Regions from separate parts of the Streptomyces sp. NPDC040718 genome, predicted to be linked through region 3. Evidence: predicted binding sites of a transcription regulator. Region 3 holds the regulator's gene; each other region holds the start of a gene.
The links. Region 3 encodes HrcA, which represses chaperone genes, less so after heat shock. Its sites were predicted from a motif close to TTNGCACTCNGNNNNNCNGAGTGCNAA; they were not measured.

Region 1: a site for HrcA is predicted at 2,633-2,659, ahead of groL (chaperonin GroEL). Genes of this name have one in related genera too.
Region 2: a site for HrcA is predicted at 3,239-3,265, ahead of groES (co-chaperone GroES). Genes of this name have one in related genera too.

Annotation. Positions count from the first base shown of each region.
Region 1 covers NZ_JBVIXO010000012.1:108,213-113,568, reverse strand. The annotation lists SAM riboswitch class I at 78-216, shown strand; gene thrC (threonine synthase) at 234-1,508, shown strand; gene ACZ597_RS26725 (MoaD/ThiS family protein) at 1,546-1,821, shown strand; gene ACZ597_RS26720 (cold-shock protein) at 2,257-2,463, shown strand; gene groL (chaperonin GroEL) at 2,789-4,408, shown strand; gene ACZ597_RS26710 (phosphoribosylanthranilate isomerase) at 5,025-5,356, shown strand, end outside.
Region 2 covers NZ_JBVIXO010000001.1:1,004,948-1,010,303, forward strand. The annotation lists gene ACZ597_RS04620 (SDR family NAD(P)-dependent oxidoreductase) at 1-164, shown strand, start outside; gene ACZ597_RS04625 (ester cyclase) at 239-931, shown strand; gene groL (chaperonin GroEL) at 1,025-2,653, opposite strand; gene groES (co-chaperone GroES) at 2,787-3,095, opposite strand; gene ACZ597_RS04640 (response regulator transcription factor) at 3,394-4,074, shown strand; gene ACZ597_RS04645 (sensor histidine kinase) at 4,067-5,356, shown strand, end outside.
Region 3 covers NZ_JBVIXO010000013.1:146,024-151,379, reverse strand. The annotation lists gene hemW (radical SAM family heme chaperone HemW) at 1-1,005, shown strand, start outside; gene ACZ597_RS28015 (Uma2 family endonuclease) at 1,106-1,684, shown strand; gene ACZ597_RS28010 (DUF3097 domain-containing protein) at 1,662-2,471, opposite strand; gene ACZ597_RS28005 (MBL fold metallo-hydrolase) at 2,500-3,231, opposite strand; gene hrcA (heat-inducible transcriptional repressor HrcA) at 3,392-4,408, shown strand; gene dnaJ (molecular chaperone DnaJ) at 4,409-5,356, shown strand, end outside.

The sequences.
Region 1 (5,356 bases), on a different contig from region 3:
GAGAGACCACCGCATGCCGGGGGTCCCGCGCACAAACGCACCGGCGCGCCACAGAGCGCGTGTGTCCGGTGCCATACCGCTCATCCAGAGGGGCAGAGGGACACGGCCCGTTGAAGCCCCGGCAACCCTCCAGTCGGTTCTCGCCAGCGCGAGGCCCCGACTAGGGAAGGTGCCAATTCCGTCTCATGGCGAAGTGCGCCATGGGGAAGATGAGGAGAAAGGGCCTCGCCATCATGGCTGCACAGACCGTCGCCACCTCTGTCGACCTCGGACCCGCCACCGGACTTTCCTGTCGCGAGTGCGGTACCCGTTTCGAGCTCGGCCCCATCTTCGCCTGCGTCGAGTGCTTCGGGCCCCTGGAAGTCGCCTACGAGCTCCCGCTCGGCGACCCCGAGGCCCTGCGCGCCGCGATCGAGGCCGGCCCGAACAACATCTGGCGCTACGCGCCGCTGCTGCCCGTCCCGGTGGACGTGGCCTCCAAGCCGAGCCTGAACCCCGGCTTCACCAAGCTCGTGGACGCCGAGAACCTGGCCAAGGAGCTGGGCGTCACCGGCAAGCTCTACGTCAAGGACGACTCCGGCAACCCGACGCACTCCTTCAAGGACCGCGTCGTGGCCATCGCCGTCGAGGCCGCCCGCGCCTTCGGCTTCACCACCCTGTCGTGCTCCTCCACCGGCAACCTGGCCGGCGCCGTCGGCGCCGCGGCCGCCCGGGCCGGCTTCCGCTCCTGCGTGTTCATCCCGCACGACCTGGAGCAGGGCAAGGTCGTCATGGCCGGTGTCTACGGCGGTGACCTCGTCGGCATCGAGGGCAACTACGACGACGTCAACCGCTTCTGCTCCGAGCTCATCGGCGACCCGCTGGGCGAGGGCTGGGGCTTCGTCAACGTCAACCTGCGCCCCTACTACGGCGAGGGCTCGAAGACCCTGGCGTACGAGATCTGCGAGCAGCTCGGCTGGCAGCTGCCCGACCAGATCGTCATCCCGATCGCGTCCGGCTCCCAGCTGACGAAGATCGACAAGGGCCTCCAGGAGCTGATCAAGCTCGGCCTCGTCGAGGACAAGCCGTACAAGATCTTCGGCGCCCAGGCCGAGGGCTGCTCCCCGGTGTCCACGGCCTTCAAGGCCGGCCACGACGTGGTCCGCCCGCAGAAGCCGAACACCATCGCCAAGTCCCTGGCCATCGGCAACCCGGCGGACGGCCCGTACGTCCTGGACATCGCGCGGCGCACCGGCGGCTACGTCGAGGACGTCAACGACGAGCAGGTCGTCGAGGCCATCAAGATCCTGGCGCGCACCGAGGGCATCTTCGCCGAGACAGCGGGCGGCGTGACCGTCGGCGTGACGAAGAAGCTCATCGAGAACGGCCGGCTCGACCCGGCGCTGACGACGGTGGTCCTGAACACCGGTGACGGCCTCAAGACCCTGGAGGCGGTGGCCGCGGACAGCGGCCAGACCGCCACCATCCGCCCGAGCCTGGACGCGTTCCGCGCCGCCGGCCTGGCCTGACCCTTCCCCCTGACACATCCGGAAAGGCGGTAGCGCCATGAGCGTCAACGTCCGCATCCCCACCATCCTGCGCACCTACACCGGCGGCGCCGCCGAGGTCCCGGCCGAGGGCGCGACCCTCGCCGAGGTCATCGAGTCCCTGGAGAAGAACCACCCGGGCATCGCCGCGCGCGTCCTGGACGACCAGGGCAAGCTGCGCCGCTTCGTGAACGTCTACGTCAACGACGACGACGTGCGCTTCGAGGGCGGCCTGGAGGCGGCGACGCCGGACGGCGCCGGCGTCTCGATCATCCCCGCCGTCGCCGGAGGCTGACCAGACGGGCACAGTGTCGGCGGCTGCTGATCCGCGGCCGGATATCCGGCTGACGCGTTCAAATCAGAATTGCCCCCTCCGCTAAAAGCGGAGGGGGCAATTCTGCTTGATTGGGCGCGGTAGAGTTGGGGCAGTCCCCTCCGCTGTTCTTGCCCGCCGCATATGAGCGGGCCCACGGATGGTTGACATTGAGTCAACATGAGCGCGCCTTTTGGGCCTTTGGTGCGGCTTGTCTGGCCCGAGTTGCCCTGGAATATGCCAAGTTTTCACCCTATTTCCAGGTTTCCGTGTGTCCAGATTTCTCGTCGGATTGACCTGTTGCTGACAGCACCGGTGCGGATACATTCAGCCGCGGTCGAGGCGTTCCGGCGCAAGTTCTGACCCGGGACCGCGAAGTGCGGTCCCGCGCAAGGGCCAGTAATAGGGGAGTTAGGCATGGCTCAGGGCACCGTCAAGTGGTTCAACGCGGAGAAGGGCTACGGCTTCATCGCGGTCGACGGTGGTGCGGATGTGTTCGTCCACTACAGCGCCATCCAGATGGACGGATACCGCACCCTTGAAGAGGGTCAGCGGGTCGAGTTCGAGATCTCGCAGGGCCAGAAGGGTCCGCAGGCGGACATGGTCAAGCTCGCGGCCGGCTGAGTCGGAGCGAACGCGATCGGCCACCGACGCACGCACAGACGCATGAGGGGCCCACATCCCGGACAGGGATGTGGGCCCCTCATGCGTGTCGCCCCGCGTCACCGCCGCGCCGCCCGCGTGTTGCCCGAAGCCGCTTGCACTCGTGGGGGTCGAGTGCTAATCATTGGCGTTAGCACTCTCCCGGTGAGAGTGCTACTAAAACGAGGACCGGGCCGGTGAGGCCCGCAGGACCCGGCGGGACGGAACCGTCGGATCCGCAGGCCGTCCGTCGCGGGCGCGGGCGCGGTCCGGAGCAATCCACCCCTGTCCGGGAGGACCACTTCACATGGCCAAGATCATCGCGTTCAACGAGGAGGCCCGGCGCGGTCTCGAGCGTGGCATGAACCAGCTCGCCGACGCCGTCAAGGTCACCCTTGGCCCCAAGGGTCGCAACGTCGTCCTTGAGAAGAAGTGGGGCGCCCCCACGATCACCAACGACGGCGTCTCCATCGCCAAGGAGATCGAGCTCGAGGACCCGTACGAGAAGATCGGCGCCGAGCTGGTCAAGGAAGTCGCCAAGAAGACGGACGACGTCGCCGGTGACGGTACGACCACCGCGACCGTCCTCGCCCAGGCGCTCGTCCGCGAGGGCCTGCGCAACGTGGCCGCCGGCGCCAACCCGATGGCCCTCAAGCGCGGTATCGAGAAGGCCGTCGAGGCCGTCTCCGCCGCCCTGCTGGCCCAGGCCAAGGATGTCGAGACCAAGGAGCAGATCGCTTCCACGGCCTCCATCTCCGCCGCCGACACCCAGATCGGCGAGCTCATCGCCGAGGCCATGGACAAGGTCGGCAAGGAAGGCGTCATCACCGTCGAGGAGTCCCAGACCTTCGGTCTGGAGCTGGAGCTCACCGAGGGCATGCGCTTCGACAAGGGCTACATCTCGGCGTACTTCGCCACCGACATGGAGCGTATGGAGGCGTCCCTCGACGACCCGTACATCCTGATCGTCAACTCCAAGATCGGCTCGGTCAAGGACCTGCTGCCGCTCCTGGAGAAGGTCATGCAGTCCGGCAAGCCGCTGCTGATCATCGCCGAGGACGTCGAGGGCGAGGCCCTGTCGACCCTGGTCGTCAACAAGATCCGCGGCACCTTCAAGTCCGTCGCCGTCAAGGCCCCGGGCTTCGGCGACCGCCGCAAGGCCATGCTCGGCGACATCGCCATCCTCACGGGCGGCACGGTCATCTCCGAGGAGGTCGGCCTCAAGCTGGAGAACGCCGGTCTCGACCTGCTCGGCCGCGCCCGCAAGGTCGTCATCACCAAGGACGAGACCACCATCGTCGACGGTGCCGGTGACAGCGACCAGGTCCAGGGCCGCGTCAACCAGATCCGCGCCGAGATCGAGAACTCCGACTCGGACTACGACCGCGAGAAGCTCCAGGAGCGCCTCGCGAAGCTGGCCGGCGGCGTGGCCGTCATCAAGGCCGGTGCCGCGACCGAGGTCGAGCTCAAGGAGCGCAAGCACCGCATCGAGGACGCCGTTCGCAACGCGAAGGCGGCCGTCGAAGAGGGCATCGTCGCCGGCGGTGGCGTGGCCCTGCTCCAGGCCTCCTCGGTCTTCGAGAAGCTGGAGCTCACCGGTGACGAGGCGACCGGCGCCAACGCCGTGAAGCTCGCCCTGGAGGCCCCGCTCAAGCAGATCGCCGTCAACGGCGGTCTTGAGGGTGGCGTCGTCGTGGAGAAGGTGCGCAACCTCCCGATCGGTCACGGTCTGAACGCCGCGACCGGCGAGTACGTCGACATGATCGCCGAGGGCATCATCGACCCGGCGAAGGTCACGCGTTCCGCGCTGCAGAACGCCGCGTCCATCGCCGCGCTCTTCCTGACCACCGAGGCCGTCATCGCCGACAAGCCGGAGAAGGCCGCCGCCGCTCCGGGCGGCATGCCGGGCGGTGACATGGACTTCTGATCGGCCCCTGGCTGATCGGCTGTTCTCGAACGAGGGCGGCACCCCTTCCGGACGGAGGGGGTGCCGCCCTCGGGCGTTCCCGGGGGCGGGGGTGGCGCGGCGGGGAGTTTGGACTCCAGGCGTTTGCGGACCAGGGCCGCCGGGTGGTGGACCACGGGCGGCAGGCCTGCGGTGAGGGCGAGCCGGATGCGGTCGGGGGAGGCGCCCCGGGCCAGCCAGGGGACCAGGAGCGGGGCGAGGGCCGTGCAGTCGGCCTTGGAGAGCGCGAGGGCGGGGGCGGCGCGGCCGAGCGAGGCGAGGATGCCGAACGCGTCGGGGCCGACAGAGGCAGGGGCAGGAGCCGGGGCCACCTGCGGGGGTGGTGGCGGGGCGGTCGGTGCGGGGGAATCCCTCTGGGTGAACCGGCCCCACCAGGCTCCGTCGCGGGCCGTGCGGGAGAAGAACGTACGGGTGACCCAAGGGGGTTGGGGAGGGCGGTGGGTGGTGGTGGGCTCCGCCCACCACCCATTCCACAGACAGGGCGCTCGGACTGTCGGGGCTTGAGCCCCGGGGGCCGTGGCCGCCCGGGGAATGGGATGTATCGGCGCCGTGGAGCCGGGTCTGTTTGACTCGGGGCATGAGCGAAAGCAGCGAGCGCAGGGCACTCTTCGTCAAGATCTGCGGACTGAAGACCCCGCACGACGTCGACGTGGCGGTGGAGGCCGGAGCCGACGCCGTCGGGTTCGTACTCGCCCCCGGCAGCCCCCGCACCATCGGCGCCGCCGAGGCGCGGGTACTGGCCGCGCGGGTGCCGGACGGGGTGCTGACCGTCGGGGTGTTCCGCGGACAGCCCCTGGAGGAGGTGCGCCGGCTCGCCGAGGAGAGCGGCGTGCGCGGCGTACAGCTGCACGGCGACGAGCCCGCCGACTACTACGCGCGCCTGCGCGCCCCCGGGCGCACCCTGCTGCG
Region 2 (5,356 bases), on a different contig from region 3:
CGGACAAGCTGGTGGCCGCGGCACTGGCCGACCTGGCGCGCGGCAAGACCGTGTCGATCCCGGACCCGCGCTACAAGGCGTTGATGGGCGTGGTGAAGCTGACGCCGCGCGGTCTGCTCGGCGGGATGTCCTCCCGTACGGGCCGCAAGTACGGGCCCCAGTGACCCGCCGATAGACCGGGCTGAACGGGTGAATCCTCCCTAAACTGGACATGTCCCACCCAGCACGGGAGCCCACCATGACATTCGTACAACTGGTTGATTACAGGACCCACCAGCCCGAGGCGATGAACGACCTGCTGGACAAGTACGTCGCCCAGAGCCGGGGCAAGCGCACGGTCACCCACAGCATCGTGGCCAAGGACCGCGAACAAACGGACCACTACGTGAACTTCGTCGAGTTCCCGTCGTACGAGGAGGCCATGAAGAACTCCGACCTCCCCGAGACGGACCGGATGTTCCACGAGATGGTGTCGCTGTGCGACGGCATGCCGACGTTCACCAACCTCGACGCGGTCCGTGACGAGCACCTCAACACCCTGCTGGCGAACCGGATGTACGACGACATCTCGATGAAGGGCGACATGTCCGCCATCGAGGAGGTCTTCGCCCCGGACTACCACGACCACGACATCTCCAACCCCGAGGACAAGCACGGCCACGCCGCGATCCGCGAGGACGTCGAGATGTGGCGCGCCGCCTTCGACTTCACCTTCACCCGTGACGCCCAGATGGCGCAGGACGACTACGTCACCACGCTGTGGACCTGGACCGGCACGCACAAGGGCGAGTTCATGGGCGTCGCCCCCACCGGCAAGACCTGCACGATGACCGGCACCACGGTCTTCCGATGTCAGGACGGCATGATCAAGGAAGGCTGGTGGCACTACGACGCCATGGCCGTGATGCGGCAGCTGGGCGTCATGGAGTGACGGCCGCCCGGGCGGCCCCGGCAGACGGGAAGGCCCCCGTCCCACCGTTCACACGGTGGGACGGGGGCCTTCTCGTCGAAGCGCGCGGACGCGTCAGTGGCTGTGGCCGTGACCGTGGCCGTGGCCGGCGTCGGCCTCTTCCTCGGCCGGCTTCTCGACGACCAGGGTCTCGGTCGTGAGCAGCAGGGAGGCGATGGAGGCGGCGTTCTCCAGGGCGGAGCGGGTGACCTTGACCGGGTCGATGACGCCGGCCTTGACCAGGTCGCCGTACTCGCCGGTGGCGGCGTTGAAGCCCTGGCCCTTGTCGAGCTCGGAGACCTTCGAGGTGATGACGTAGCCCTCGAGGCCGGCGTTCTCGGCGATCCAGCGCAGCGGCTCGACGGCGGCGCGGCGGACCACGGAGACGCCGGTGCCCTCGTCGCCGGTCAGGCCGAGGTTGCCCTCCAGGACCTTGACGGCGTGGACGAGCGCGGAGCCACCGCCGGAGACGATGCCCTCCTCGACCGCGGCGCGGGTCGCGGAGATGGCGTCCTCGAGGCGGTGCTTCTTCTCCTTGAGCTCCACCTCGGTGGCGGCGCCGACCTTGATGACGCAGACGCCGCCGGCGAGCTTCGCCAGGCGCTCCTGCAGCTTCTCGCGGTCCCAGTCGGAGTCCGTGGACTCGATCTCGGCCTTGATCTGGTTGACGCGACCGGCGACTTCCTCGTGGCTGCCGCCACCGTCGACGATGGTCGTGTCGTCCTTGGAGATGGTCACGCGGCGCGCGGAACCGAGGACGTCCAGACCGGCCTGGTCGAGCTTGAGGCCGACCTCCTCGGCGATGACGGTGGCACCGGTGAGGGTGGCCATGTCCTGGAGCATCGCCTTGCGACGGTCACCGAAGCCGGGGGCCTTGACGGCCACCGCGTTGAAGGTGCCGCGGATCTTGTTGACGACGAGGGTGGAGAGGGCCTCGCCCTCGACGTCCTCGGCGATGATCAGCAGCGGCTTGGAGCCACCCGCCTGGATGACCTTCTCCAGCAGCGGCAGGAGGTCCTGGATGGAGGAGATCTTGCCCTGGTTGATCAGGATGTACGGGTCGTCGAGGACGGCCTCCATACGCTCCTGGTCGGTGACCATGTAGGGGGACAGGTAGCCCTTGTCGAAGGCCATGCCCTCGGTGAACTCCAGCTCCAGGCCGAAGGCGTTGGACTCCTCGACGGTGATGACACCGTCCTTGCCGACCTTGTCCATCGCCTCGGCGATGAGCTCGCCGACCTGCGAGTCCTGCGCGGAGAGCGCGGCCACGGCGGCGATGTCGGACTTGTCCTCGATCGGGCGGGCGGTCGCGAGGAGCTCCTCGGACACGGCCTTGACCGCGGCGTCGATGCCCTTCTTCAGGGCGGCCGGGGAAGCGCCGGCGGCGACGTTGCGCAGACCCTCGCGGACGAGCGCCTGGGCCAGCACGGTGGCGGTGGTGGTGCCGTCACCCGCGATGTCGTTGGTCTTGGTCGCCACCTCCTTCACGAGCTGCGCGCCCAGGTTCTCGTACGGGTCGTCCAGCTCGACCTCGCGGGCGATGGTGACACCGTCGTTGGTGATGGTGGGGGCGCCGAACTTCTTGTCGATGACGACGTTGCGGCCCTTGGGGCCGATCGTCACCTTGACCGTGTCGGCAAGCTTGTTGACGCCGCGCTCGAGGGCGCGACGGGCGTCCTCGTCGAACTTGAGAATCTTCGGCATGGGAGCGGTTCAGCCCTCTCGTTGCGATCCCCGGCCGCTCACCGCGACCGCCTGGAACGAACTACGCCCCTCGCCGCCCGGCATCAGCAGGGGTGACCAGGGGCGCAGCTCAAAACAAAACTGAAGAAATGACTTACTTCTCGACGATCGCGAGCACGTCGCGGGCCGAGAGGACGAGGTACTCCTCGCCGCTGTACTTCACTTCGGTGCCGCCGTACTTGCTGTACAGCACGATGTCGCCGACGCTGACGTCCAGCGGGAGACGCTGGCCGTCCTCGAAGCGGCCCGGGCCGACCGCGAGGACGACGCCCTCCTGGGGCTTCTCCTTCGCGGTGTCCGGGATGACCAGGCCAGAGGCCGTGGTCTGCTCGGCGTCGAGCGGCTGGACCACGATGCGGTCCTCAAGCGGCTTGATGGCAACCTTGGAGCTGGTGGTCGTCACGATCCGACCTCCCCCTTCGGAGATCCGGGGTTAACTGTCTGAGGTGGCGACCAGGTCGATCCGTCGTCGCGGGTGCCGGATCTGCCTGTCGCTGTGTTGGCACTCACCGGGGGCGAGTGCCAGACGCGAGACTATTCCGGTGATTAGCACTCGGTCAAGCGGAGTGCCAACACGGTCCGCTGGTTCCACGTATTCCGGCCGCCGAACCCCCCGTTCGGCCGAACCCCGACCCGATGGGCAGCCCCCCGCCGGGCGCCGGGGCCGGAGCAGCCCCTGCCCGGTATGTGAGGCTTGGGGCGTGCGCATCCTCGTGGTCGAAGACGAAGAGAACCTGGCCGAATCCCTCCGCCAGGGCCTGTCCGCCGAGGGCCACCGCGTCGAGGTCGCCCGCGACGGCCACCGGGGCCTCGAACTGGCCCTCACCGGCGGCCCGTACGACGTCGTCCTCCTCGACCTGATGCTCCCCGGCCCCGGCGGCGCCGAGATATGCGCCCGGATGCGGGCCCACGGCGACCCCACCGCCGTCCTGGTGCTGACCGCCCGGGACGGCGAGCAGGACGAGGCCGAGGGGCTCGACGCCGGCGCCGACGACTACCTCACCAAGCCCTTCTCCTTCCTGGTGCTGGCCGCCCGCCTGCGCGCCCTCGCCCGCCGCGCCGCCGCCCCCGAACCCACCGCGCTCCGGGCCGGGGACCTCTTCCTCGACCCGCCGGACCGCCGCTGCCGCCGCGGGAGCCACGACATCGAACTCACCGCCCGGGAGATCGGCGTCCTCGCCTGCCTGATGCGCCGCCCCGGCCGGGCCGTCGCCAAGCAGGACGTCCTCGACGAGGTCTGGGACGCCCCGCACGGCATCGACCCGAACATCGTCGAGGTCTACGTCTCCTCGCTGCGCAAGAAGATCGACGCCCCCTTCGGCCGCCGCTCCATCCTCACCGTCCACGGAACCGGCTACCGCATGGCGCCCGACGGTGGGTAGGCCACGGCCTGCCGGCCGGCGCGGGCCGCGCGGCCCGCGCGTCGGCAACCTCCGCGCGCGGACCGCCCTCGCCGCCGCCCTCGCGATGGCCGCGGTCCTCACCACCGGCGGACTGTGGCTCTACAGCCTCATGCGCACCAACCTCCTCGACAACACCACCGGCCGCACCGAGCTCGCCGCGCGCAAGGTCGCCGCCCAGCTCGACACCCGGACCCTCCCGCCCGGCGGCCGGCTGCCCGCGCCCGACGGCGGGGTCGACCTGGTCCTCGTACGGGACGCCCGCGGCCGCGACGTCGCCAGCACCGCCGCCGGAGCGCCCAAGGACCCCCCGCGCCTCGACGGGCTGCGCCCCGGCCCCGGCCAGGACTCCCGCTCGGCCGTACTGCCGCCCGCGCGTCCCGGCGCGCAACGCCGCCTGGTCGTCGCGGTCGAGGCCCCCGGCCCGCCGGACGCGCACGATCCGCACACCGTGTACGCGGTGACCGTGCTCGGCGACGTCGACGACGCCACCCGCGCCGTCGCCACCGGCTTCCTCGCCGGCGCTCCCCCGCTGACCGCCTTCGCCGCCGCCCTGGCCTGGTGGGCCACCGGCCGCGCGCTGCGGCCCGTCACCGCGATCCGCACCGGACTCGCCGCCGTCACCGCGAGCGAGCTGGACCGGCGCGTCCCCGACCCCGGCGGCGGCGACGAGATCGCCCAGCTGGCCCGGACCGTCAACGACACCCTCGACCGGCTGGAGCGCTCCGACGCCCGGCAGCGCCAGTTCACCGCCGACGCCTCCCACGAGCTGCGCAACCCGCTCGCCGCCGTCCGCTCCCGGCTGGAGGTGGCCCTCGCCATGCCGCGCCCCGACCAGGCGTCGGTCGCCGCCGCGCTGGCCGACACCGAGCGGCTCCAGCGGATCGCCGCCGACCTGCTGCTCCTGGCCCGCCTCGACGGCGGACCCGCGCCCCGCCCCGAGCCGGTGGACCTCGCGCTGCTGGCGGCGGAGGACGCGGCGCGGCGGCCCGCGCCCCGGGTGCCGCTGCGGGTGGAGGCGCCCGCGCCGGTGCCGGCGTACGGGGACCCGGCGCGGCTGGAACGGGCCCTGGCCAACCTGGTGGACAACGCCCTTCGGTACGCGGACGCCGGGGTCGTGGTGCGGGCCGCCGCGCGGGACGGGCGGGCGGTGCTGGAAGTGGCCGACGACGGCCCGGGGATCCCGGAGGCGGACCGCGACCGGGTCTTCGAGCGGTTCGTACGCCTCGACGCGGACCGGGGCCGGGCCAGCGGCGGGACCGGG
Region 3 (5,356 bases):
GTCCGCCTCGCCCGCAAGGTGCTCGGCGACGACCCGCGCGCCGTGCGGACCGTCTTCGTCGGCGGCGGCACGCCCACGCTGCTGCCCGCCCGGGACCTCGTACGCATGCTCGCGGCGATCCGAGACGAGTTCGGGCTGGCCGAGGACGCCGAGGTCACCACCGAGGCCAACCCGGAGTCCGTGAACCCGGAGTACCTGGCCGAGCTGCGCGCCGGCGGGTTCAACCGGATCTCCTTCGGCATGCAGAGCGCGAAGCAGCACGTCCTGAAGGTGCTCGACCGCACCCACACCCCCGGCCGCCCCGAGGCCTGCGTCGCCGAGGCCCGCGCGGCCGGCTTCGAGCACGTCAACCTCGACCTGATCTACGGCACCCCCGGCGAGTCCGACGACGACTGGCGGGCCTCCCTGGAGGCCGCGCTCGGCGCGGGCCCCGACCACGTCAGCGCGTACGCCCTGATCGTCGAGGAGGGCACCCAGCTGGCCCGCCGGATCCGCCGCGGCGAGGTCCCGATGACCGACGACGACGTCCACGCCGACCGGTACCTGATCGCGGACTCCGTCATGGCCGAGGCCGGCTACTCCTGGTACGAGGTCTCGAACTGGGCCACCTCCGAGGCCGGCCGCTGCCTGCACAACGAGCTGTACTGGCGCGGCGCCGACTGGTGGGGCGCGGGCCCCGGCGCCCACTCGCACGTGGGCGGGGTGCGCTGGTGGAACGTGAAGCACCCCGGCGCCTACGCGGCCGCCCTCGCGGAGGGCCGCTCCCCGGGCGCGGGCCGCGAGCTCCTGTCGGCGGAGGACCGCCGCGTGGAGCGGATCCTGCTGGAGCTCCGCCTCGTCGACGGCGTCCCGCTCTCCCTGCTCGCCCCCGCGGGCCTGGCGGCCTCCCGCCGCGCCCTGGCGGACGGCCTGCTGGAACCGGCCCCGTACGAGGCCGGACGGGCGGTCCTGACCCTGCGCGGGCGGCTCCTGGCGGACGCGGTGGTGCGGGACCTGGTGGACTGATCCCCCGCCCGGGTGAATCCCCCCGTAACAGGGCTCGTCCTGCCTACGCTGTCCGTAGGCTGCCGCCGACAGTACGCGGCGGATGTGGAGGACCACGGAGATGACCGCTGTGGACGAGCATGGGATGGCCAAATTCTTCGCGGGGTTCGAGCCTCCCGAGGGCGTTAAGGCCGAGCTCCTCCGGGGGGAAATCGTGATGATGGCCGGTCCCGATCTGGTGCGCAACCTGATCGTGGAGGACGTGCAGGACCAGATCCCGCGCAAGCGGTGGGTACGGCTCCAGACCCAGGACGTCGACATCGTCGACGAGGCGAGCGAGCCCGTTCCCGACCTGGTGGTCCTTGATCGCGAGGCGAACCCGGGGTCGGGACGTCTCCTGCCATCGCAACTGATCACGTTGGTGGTGGAGGTCGTCTCGAAGACCAGCGTCGACAGGGACTACGTGGTCAAGCGCTCGATCTACGCCGCCGGGAAGGTGCCTGCTTATCTGATCATCGACCCGATCGCTGCGCAATGCGTCCTGCTGACCGTTCCGGTCGGCAAGGGGGACGATGCCGACTACCGATCGCAACGGCTGTCGAAGTTCGGCGAGTCGGTGCCGCTGGAGCCGCTCGGCATCGAGCTGGATACGAGTGAGTTCGGCACCTTCCAGGGCGTCAGGCCTCACCGCTACCCGTGACGAAGTCGATCAGCTCCTCCACCCGCCCCAGCAGCGTCGGCTCCAGGTCGCGGTAGGACGTCACGCGGGACAGGATGTGCTGCCAGGCGGCCCCGGTGTTCTCCGGCCAGCCCAGGGCCCGGCAGACACCCGTCTTCCAGTCCTGGCCGCGCGGGACCTCCGGCCACGCCCGGATGCCCAGCGCCGACGGCTTCACGGCCTGCCAGACGTCCACGTACGGGTGTCCCACCACCAGCACGTCCGGGCCCGTCACCGAGGCCGCGATACGGGACTCCTTCGAGCCCGGCACCAGATGGTCCACCAGGACACCGAGACGGGCGTCGGGGCCCGGGGCGAACTCCGCCACCACCGCCGCGAGGTCGTCGACGCCCTCCAAGTACTCCACCACCACGCCCTCGATCCGCAGGTCGTCGCCCCAGACCCGCTCGACCAGCTCGGCGTCGTGCCGCCCCTCCACGTAGATCCGACCCGCCCGCGCCACCCGCGCCCGCGCCCCCGGGACGGCGATCGAGCCCGAGGCCGTGCGGGCCGGCGCGGCCGGGCCCCGCGCGGGGCGGGTCAGGGTCACCACGGCGCCGTCCAGCAGGAAGCCGCGCGGCTCCAGCGGGAACACCCGGCGCTTGCCGAAGCGGTCCTCCAGGGTCACCGTGCCCGCCTCGCAGGCCACCACCGCGCCGCAGAAGTCCGTACCCGCCACCTCGACCACCAGGTCCGGATCCGCCGGCACCTCGGGCACGGGCTTGGGGCGCTTCCACTGCGGGGTCAGGTCGGGGGAGTACTCACGCATCCGGCCGACACTAGGAGAGCCGGCGCCCTCACGCCCCCGACACGCCGAACCGGGCCGCCAGTGTGGCGCGTTGCGCACGCACGAAGCCCGCGTCCACCAGCGCTCCGTGACCCGGCACGTACACCGCGTCGTCCCCGCCCAGCGACAGCAGCCGGTCCAGGGCGGCCGGCCACTGGCCCGGCACCGCGTCCGAGCCGGCCTGCGGCTCGCCCGACTCCTCGACCAGGTCCCCGCAGAACACCGCCTCCCGCTCGCCCGGCACGAAGACCGCCAGGTCGTGCTCGGAGTGCGCGGGCCCCACGTTCGCCAGCAGCACCTGCACCCCGCCCAGATCCAGGGTCCACTCGCCCGACACCAGGTGCCGGGGCGCCTGGAGCAGGTCCGCCGCCTCCGTGGCCTCCGCCTCCGCCAGACCCTGCCGGAACGCGCTCACCCGCACCTCCTCGCGGCCCGTCGGGGTCGACAGCAGCCGGTCCAGGCCCACCGCCCCGAAGAACTCGGCGCCCGCGAAGGCCGCCCCGCCCAGCACGTGGTCGAAATGTCCGTGGGTGAATGCGATATGGGTCACGCGGCGGCCCGTCAGGCGCTCCGCCTCGGCCCGCACCTGCGCCCCCTCGCGCACCGACGATCCGGGGTCGATCAGCAGCACCGACTCGTCCCCCACCACCAGCCCCACCGTGCAGTCCCACACCGGCAGCCGCCGCCGGCCGACCCGTCCGGTGACCTTTTCCCAGCCCGTCTCTTCCCAACGCACGTCCATGCGGTGACGCTACCCTGGCGGGCCGCCCTTGCCTGCGGCGTACTACCCGGCCGTACACTGACCGGGGGATCTCTGGCACTCACACGCGAAGAGTGCCAACAAGCCAGGACCGGCCCCCGACGGCCAGACCGACGACCGACCGCATCCGGAGGTGTGCGCGATGCTCAGCGAACGCAGACTCGAGGTACTGCGCGCCATCGTCCAGGACTACGTCGGGACGGAGGAGCCCGTCGGCTCCAAGGCCCTCACCGAGCGGCACAGGCTGGGCGTCTCGCCCGCCACCGTGCGCAACGACATGGCCGTGCTGGAGGAGGAGGGCTACATCGCCCAGCCCCACACCAGCGCCGGCCGGATCCCCACGGACAAGGGCTACCGCCTCTTCGTCGACAAGCTGGCGGGCGTCAAGCCGCTGTCGACGCCCGAGCGCAGGGCCATCCAGAACTTCCTCGACGGCGCCGTCGACCTCGACGACGTGGTCGGCCGCACGGTACGGCTGCTCGCGCAGCTCACCCGGCAGGTCGCCGTCGTCCAGTACCCGTCGCTGACCCGCTCCACGGTGCGGCACGTCGAGCTGCTGTCGCTGGCCCCGGCCCGGCTGATGCTCGTACTGATCACCGACACCGGGCGGGTCGAGCAGCGCCTGGTCGACACCCAGACCCCCTTCGGCGAGACCTCCCTCGCCGACCTGCGGGCACGCCTGAACAGCAGGGTCGTCGGCCGTCGCTTCACCGACGTGCCGCAGCTGGTGCAGGACCTTCCGGAGTCGTTCGAGATCGACGACAGGGCGACCGTCAAGGCCGTCCTCGCGACCCTTCTCGAAACGCTGGCCGAGGAGGCGGAGGAGCGGCTGATGATCGGCGGCACCGCCAACCTCACTCGCTTCGGACATGATTTTCCCTTGACGATCAGGCCCGTGCTCGAAGCGCTGGAGGAGCACGTCGTGCTCCTGAAGCTGCTGGGTGAGGCCGGAGAGTCGGGGATGGCCGTACGCATCGGTCACGAGAACGCCTACGAGGGACTCAACTCCACGTCGGTCGTGTCCGTCGGCTACGGTTCGGGCGGCGAAGCAGTCGCCAAACTCGGCGTGGTCGGACCGACCCGCATGGACTACCCCGGAACGATGGGAGCGGTACGCGCAGTGGCACGTTACGTCGGACAGATCCTGGCGGAGTCGTAAGTGGCCACGGACTACTACGCCGTACTCGGCGTGCGCCGCGACGCATCGCAGGACGAGATCAAGAAGGCCTTCCGCCGGCTCGCCCGTGAGCTCCACCCGGACGTGAACCCGGACCCGAAGACGCAGGAGCGCTTCAAGGAGATCAACGCGGCCTACGAGGTCCTCTCGGACCCGCAGAAGAAGCAGGTCCACGACCTCGGCGGCGACCCGCTGTCCTCCTCGGGCGGCGGTGGCGGCGCGGGCGGCTTCGGAGCGGGCGGCTTCGGCAACTTCTCCGACATCATGGACGCCTTCTTCGGCCAGGCCTCGCAGCGCGGCCCGCGCTCGCGCACCCGCCGCGGCCAGGACGCCATGATCCGCCTGGACCTGGAACTGGACGAGGCCGCCTTCGGCACGACCAAGGACATCCAGGTCGACACGGCCGTCGTCTGCGGCACCTGCTCCGGCGAGGGCGCCGCACCCGGCACCTCGGCGCAGACCTGTGACATGTGCCGCGGCCGCGGTGAGGTCTCCCAGGTCACCCGGTCCTTCCTGGGCCAGGTCATGACCTCGCGCCCCTGCCCGCAGTGCCAGGGCTTCGGCACCGTGGTCCCGACCCCGTGCCCCGAGTGCGCGGGCGACGGCCGGGTCCGCTCCCGCCGCAGCCTCACCGTCAAGATCCCCGCCGGTGTCGAGAACGGCACCCGCATCCAGCTCGCGGGCGAGGGCGAGGTCGGCCCCGGCGGCGGCCCCGCCGGCGACCTCTACGTGGAGATCCACGAGCTGCCGCACCCGACCTTCCAGCGGCGCGGGGACGACCTGCACTGCACGGTCACCATCCCCATGACGGCCGCGGCCCTGGGCACCAAGTGCCCGCTGGAGACGCTGGACGGCATGGAGGAGATCGACATCCGGCCCGGCACCCAGTCCGGCCAGGCCATCCCGCTGCACGGGCGGGGCGTCACCCAC